Methylobacterium currus: one gene and its partner. The protein of the gene in region 2 interacts with the protein of the main gene of each other region in a pairwise test. Links are inferred from orthologs where the notes say so. Each region holds a gene or a part of one and is shown on either strand. Other genes may lie near its edges.

What was found. Proteins that work in one complex are often made in the same cells at the same time.
Region 1: the proteins of rplL (region 2) and parC interact in binary tests that used the Escherichia coli proteins (3 or more experiments, as listed by UniProt). The link is inferred for Methylobacterium currus from one-to-one orthologs.

What each region holds. Positions count from the first base shown.
Region 1 is NZ_CP028843.1:2,086,423-2,089,605, forward strand. What follows is about bases 174-3,139. They hold parC (DNA topoisomerase IV subunit A), read right to left. Parts: upstream 2,797-3,139; coding sequence 550-2,796; downstream 174-549. Other genes in these bases: DA075_RS09800 (hypothetical protein), read right to left, coding at 235-531; recO (DNA repair protein RecO), read right to left, coding at 2,905-3,139. Also shown: more of recO, read right to left, coding at 3,140-3,183. UniProt on the Escherichia coli protein: Topoisomerase IV is essential for chromosome segregation; it is the principal protein responsible for decatenating newly replicated chromosomes. It relaxes supercoiled DNA.
Region 2 is NZ_CP028843.1:2,971,807-2,974,968, forward strand. What follows is about bases 218-3,162. They hold rplL (50S ribosomal protein L7/L12), read left to right. Parts: upstream 218-1,473; coding sequence 1,474-1,851; downstream 1,852-3,162. Other genes in these bases: DA075_RS13875 (B12-binding domain-containing radical SAM protein), read left to right, coding at 218-382; rplJ (50S ribosomal protein L10), read left to right, coding at 889-1,422; rpoB (DNA-directed RNA polymerase subunit beta), read left to right, coding at 2,127-3,162. In the rest of the region: more of DA075_RS13875, read left to right, coding at 1-217. UniProt on the Escherichia coli protein: The binding site for several of the GTPase factors involved in protein synthesis (IF-2, EF-Tu, EF-G and RF3). Is thus essential for accurate translation.

The DNA.
Region 1 (3,183 bases), 890 kb from region 2 along the record:
CGGATCGACGCGAAACCTGATGCGACCATCCTGCACGGCTGCGTCAGCGCCCGGCGACCCGCCGAATCGCCCTTGGATGCGCCCGCGGGCCTCTCGGCGGTATGGCCTCCGCCGCGATCCGCGCCTTCCGCCGGTCGAGCCGGGCGGCGGATCGGCGCACCGCAACCACGCCGAGCACCGCGGCACCGCCGACGAGACATGGCACCAGAATCAGGGCGTAGGTCGTCAGGCTCATCATCGCAGGGTCGTCAACGTCAGCCTCGCACCGAAGTGTAGACCAACGCCGAGCACGAACCAAACGGCCATCAGCGCGAGGGTGAGCGCAGTGACGCGGCCCGTCGTTGCCATGGCGGCGGTGAGCGGGGCGACGATGCCCGTGATGGCGAAGCCGGCGGCCCCGATATTCATCAGGTTGGCGGTCAGCTTCACCTGCTCGTTGTGGACGAGGATGTCGCGGGCAAGCTGCGCCCGCTCGCGCTCCTCGTCGCCGTCCTCCTCACCCTCCTCGTCGGGTTGCAGCCCGCTCGCCATCCGCGATCCGGGCCCCGGTCACGGCCGGCCGGATTTGGGATAGCCCCGCGGCGCCATCGCCCCCGCGCCGCCGCGGTGCCCGACCCACTTCGCCAGTTCCTCGCCGGCTTCCGAGCGGGTGCGTCCGGCGCTGTCGGGCCAGGTCAGGCCGTCGGCGAGGCGGAAGATCACGACGGAGTCGAGCGTGCCGTCGCGGTACTTCTGCAGCCTTACGCCCTTGCCGCGGACCATCTCGGGAATCTCGGAGAGCGGGAACACCGTCATCAGCCGGTTGGTGCCGCAGACCGCGACATGATCGCCCTCCCCCACCTCGACGACGAGGCTCGCCGTCGCCGGCTCGTCGAGGCCGATCACCTGCTTGCCCTTGCGGGTATTGGCGACGAGCCCGTCGGCCGGCGTGACGAAGCCGCGCCCGTCGGTGGTGGCGAGCAAGAGCTTCACGCCGGGCTTGTGCGCCCAGACGGTGACGATCTCCGAGCCCTCGTCCATGTCGACCATCAGGCGGATCGGATCGCCGAAGCCGCGCCCGCCCGGGAGCTTGGCCGCCTCCAGGGTGAAGACCTTGCCGTTCGAGGCCAGCACCAGGATCTTGGCGGTGGTCTCGGTCGGGAAGCTGACCTTGAGGGTGTCGTCGCCCTTGAACTGCACGGCCGAGAGGTCGGCGACGTGGCCCTTGAGCGCCCGGATCCAGCCCTTCTGCGACACGATCACGGTGATCGGCTCGCGCTCGACCATCGCCTCGGAGAAGTCGATGCCGGAGGTGTCGGGCGGGTTCTCGAGGGTGGTGCGGCGGCGGCCGAGCGGCGTCTCGGGGCCGTAGGTCTTGCGCACCGCCCGGATCTGGGTCGCGATCGACTTCCACTGCTTGTCGTCGGAGCCGAGCAGGCCGTCGAGATCGGCCTTCTCCCTGGTCAGCGCGTCGTGCTCGCGCTTCAGCTCCATCTCCTCCAGCTTGCGCAAGCTGCGCAGGCGCGTGTCGAGGATGGCGTTGGCCTGCAATTCGGTCAGCTCGAAGACCCGCATCAGCTCGGCCTTCGGCTCGTCCTCCTCGCGGATGATCTGGATCACCCGGTCGAGGTCGAGATAGACGATGAGCAGGCCGCCGAGGATCTCGAGCCGGCGCTCGATCTGCGCGAGGCGGTGGCGGGAGCGGCGCTGCAGCACGACCCGGCGATGGTCGAGCCATTCGCGCAGCGCCTCGGCGAGGCCGATCACCCGCGGCACCGTACCGCCGACCAGCACGTTCATGTTGAGGGAGATTCGGCTCTCCAGCTCGGTCAGCCGGAACAGCGATTCCATCAGCATCACGGGATCGACGGTCCGCGAGCGCGGCTCCAGCACCACCCGCACGTCCTCGGCCGATTCGTCGCGCACGTCGGCGAGGAGCGGCAGCTTCTTCTCGTGCAGAAGCTCGGCCATCTTCTCGATCAGCCGGGCCTTCGGCACGCCGTAGGGAATCTCGGTGACGACCACCGCCCAGGTGCCGCGGCCGAGGTCTTCCTTCTGCCAGCGCGCCCGCACCCGGAATCCGCCGCGCCCGGTGCGGTAGGCCTCGGCGATCGAGGCCGCCGAATCGATCACGATGCCGCCGGTCGGGAAGTCGGGTCCCTTGACGAAGGTGGTCAGCTGCTCGGACGTCGCGGCCGGATGGGTGATGAGGTAGAGCGCGGCCTCGCACAGCTCCGCCACGTTGTGCGGCGGGATCGAGGTCGCCATGCCGACGGCGATGCCCTGCGAGCCGTTGGCGAGCAGGTTCGGGAAGGCCGCCGGCAGGACCACCGGCTCCTCTTCCTGCCCGTCGTAGTTGGGGCGGAAATCGACCGCGTCCTCGTCCATCCCCTCGAGGAGGAGGCGGGCGACCTCGGTCATCCGGCACTCGGTGTAGCGCTGGGCCGCCGGGTTGTCGCCGTCGATATTGCCGAAATTGCCCTGGCCGTCGACCAGGGGGTAGCGCTGGGCGAAGTCCTGCGCGAGGCGCACCAGGGCGTCGTAGACCGCGACGTCGCCGTGCGGGTGATACTTGCCGATCACGTCGCCGACGACGCGGGCGCACTTCTTGTAGGCGCTGCCCGGATCGAGGCGCAGCAGCCGCATCGCGTGCAGGATGCGGCGGTGCACGGGCTTCAGGCCGTCGCGGGCATCAGGCAGCGCCCGGTGCATGATGGTCGAGAGGGCGTAGGCGAGGTAGCGCTCCTCCAGCGCCGCCTTCAGGTCGACGTTCTCGATCCCGTCGCGGTCGGAGGGTGGCTCGAAGGGCTTTCCCATGGGCGGACGTCAACTCACGATTTCGGCGGTCTCAAGACCAGAACATAACACGAACATTTGCCGATTGCCAGGAACGGATAGCAACCCGTCCGTGCATTCGAACGAGGTTCAACCCGCCCCGGCGGTGCCGAGGGCGACGAAGCGCATCCGCTCCTCCGGCTCGGCAAGATCGCGCGGGCCCCAGATGTGCTGGTCGAGGAAATAACCCGTTAAGGTAAACCCTTGCTTGATGTCCCGCCCGGTCGGCACGTTGAGGCCGCTTCGGTCGGGCCGGTCGACCAGGAAGTCGGGCAGCGCCAGCAGCCGGTCGCGCCAGGGCTCGCCGGCGGCGGCGCTCACCGCCCGCCCGCTCTTCGGCGAGACGTAGGCGAGGTATTCGTTGGTGCC
Region 2 (3,162 bases):
CATCGCCCATGCCTACTCGCCCGAGCAGCTGTTCGAGCGCTTCAAGCGGCAGTGCGACGTCACCTATCCGCACCGGATCACCACGCCGACGGCGGGCAAGCTGACCCTGACCAACCTGCGTCGCGGGCTGATCCTTGGCTTCAACATCATCACCCGGGTCGGCTTGTTCTCCGACTACCGCAAGCCGTTCTGGCGCGCGGCCGCTCACGCCCTCAAGCGCGGGCAGATCGAGGCGGTGTTCAACATGGGCTTCGTCGCCCACCACCTGATCCGCTTCACCCGCGAGGCCCTGCGCGGCGAGCACAACGCCTCGTTCTACGCCGCGCAGGACAAGGCGAAGGCGGAGGCCGCGGCGAGGGCAGGGGCCCGGCAGGCGGCGTGACAGGTCGAGGCACTGACGGAAATTCGCCCCTGCGACCGAATTTCCCTGGTCCGGGTACTTGGCAGGCCGTTTGCACGCCGCTATAGACCCGGCTCCACGTTTCCGAGATCGAAAGGATTCGGCCTTCCGGCCGGTCCTTGAGAGAGGTCCCCGGGCAACCGGGTGACCAAAGTGGCCGGAAGGGCTCAGGGGGCAACCCCTCGCGCCCCGTCCGGCCATGTCCTGTCCGAGACTGCAGGCGCTGGCATCCGCCGGCTTAAACCGCAAAGCCTGCACAGACGGGGAAGACCGAGTTTCACCGCCTCGATGGCCGTATAGGCCGGCGAGGCGTCGGTTTGAACCATCTCGCCCGAGGCGAGGGACCGCACCGGTCCTTGGCATCGGGGGCAGGGCCGTGAAGCGTCGTTCAGGACGTCGCGGTCTTCGCGTGAAGGCCCCGGCTCATCCTGGGCGGCAAGTGCAACCGGCGGGGCCCATCCGGGTTCCGCCAACCGGAGAGAGCCAAGGTGGACAGAGCAGCTAAAGCTGATCTCGTCTCGACGCTCAACGGGGTGTTCGCGAACACCTCCGTCGTCGTCGTGGCCCACTACAAGGGCCTCACGGTCGCCGACATGCAGAAGCTGCGCTCGCAGATGAAGCAGGCCGGCGCCACCGTGAAGGTCGCGAAGAACCGCCTCGCCAACATCGCTCTCGAAGGCACGGACGTCGCCTCCATTCAGCCCCTCCTGAAGGGCCCGACCCTGCTCGCCTATTCGAGCGATCCGGTCGCGGCCGCGAAGGTGGCGGTGGACTTCGCCAAGGCCAACGAGAAGCTGGTCATCCTCGGCGGAGCCATGGGGAAGACCGCCCTGAACGCCGACGGCGTGAAGGCCCTGGCCTCGCTGCCGTCCCTGGACGAACTGCGCGCCAAGATCGTGGGCCTGGTCCAGGCTCCCGCGACCAAGATCGCTCAGGTCGTCAACGCGCCGGCCGCCAAGCTCGCGCGCGTGTTCGGGGCCTACGCCAAGACCGGCGACGCCCAGACCGACGAAGCGGCCTAACGGGCTGTTCGAGACCAAACCGTTCAAACCGACAACATCAGGAAGTGAAAAATGGCTGATCTTGCCAAGCTCGTCGACGACCTCTCCTCGCTGACCGTTCTCGAGGCTGCCGAGCTCGCGAAGATGCTCGAGGAGAAGTGGGGCGTCTCGGCGGCTGCCGCCGTTGCCGTCGCCGCCGGCCCGGCCGGTGGCGCCGCTGCCGCCCCGGTCGAGGAGCAGACCGAGTTCACGGTCGTGCTCGCCTCCGCCGGCGACAAGAAGATCGAGGTCATCAAGGAGGTCCGCGCGATCACCGGCCTCGGCCTCAAGGAGGCCAAGGACCTGGTCGAGGGCGCTCCGAAGCCGGTCAAGGAAGGCGTGTCCAAGGACGACGCCGCCAAGCTCAAGGCCCAGCTCGAGAAGGCCGGCGCCAAGGTCGAGCTCAAGTAAGGCGATGGCGGGCCTTCCGGCCCGCCTCGTGCTCCGGATCCGGTCTCGGCCGATCCGGGGCCACCAGCCCGCGGGCCTCGCGCTCGCGGGCTATGGTCGCTTTCGGCGCACCCCCTCGGGATCCGGGGTACGGATCACCATATCAGTTTTCAAAGGTTGCGGGCAGCCGGTGCACGGGCGGTCCGCGCGGTCCCAAGGCAGGTCTGATGCCGGCGCGATTCGGCTGGCGTCCCACCGGGGCCGTATAAGCGGTGGATGAGGAGCGAGGTCAACCCATGGCCAACACGCTGGTCGGTCGCAAGCGCATTCGCAAGTTCTTCGGCAAGATTCGGGAAGTCGCCGAGATGCCGAACCTCATCGAGGTCCAGAAGGCGTCCTACGACCAGTTCCTGATGGTGGACGAGCCCGAGGGCGGCCGCGCCGACGAGGGCCTGCAATCCGTCTTCAAGTCCGTCTTCCCGATCTCCGACTTCTCCTCGACCGCGCTCCTCGAGTTCGTCAAGTACACCTTCGAGCAGCCGAAATACGACGTCGACGAGTGCCGCCAGCGCGGCATCACCTTTGCCGCGCCGCTCAAGGTGACGTTGCGGCTGATCGTGTTCGATGTCGATCCCGATACCGGCGCCAAGTCGGTCAAGGACATCAAGGAGCAGGACGTCTACATGGGCGACATGCCCCTGATGACGGAGAACGGCACCTTCATCGTCAACGGCACCGAGCGCGTCATCGTCTCGCAGATGCACCGCTCGCCGGGCGTGTTCTTCGACCACGACAAGGGCAAGACCCACTCCTCGGGCAAGCTCCTGTTCGCGGCGCGCATCATCCCGTATCGCGGCTCCTGGCTCGATGTCGAGTTCGACGCCAAGGACATCGTGCACGCGCGCATCGACCGCAAGCGCAAGATCCCCGTCACCTCGCTGCTCTTCGCGCTCGGCCTCGACGGCGAGGAGATCCTGTCGACCTTCTACAACCGCGTCACGTATAGCCGTGACGGGCGCGACTGGCGCGTGCCCTACGATGCCGAGCGGCTGAAGGGCTTCAAGGCCTCGACCGACCTGATCGACGCCGATTCGGGCGAGGTGGTGCTCGAGGCCGGCAAGAAGCTGACCGCGCGCAACGCCCGCCAGATCGCCGAGAAGGGCGTGAAGGCCCTGCGCGCCACCGACGACGACCTGATCGGCCAGTACATCGCCGAGGACATGGTCAACTACAAGACCGGCGAGATCTACGCCGAGGCCGGCGACGAGATCAGCGAGAAGGTCCTCAAGGGCCTGACCGATGTCGGCATCGAGGAGATTCCGGTCCTCGACA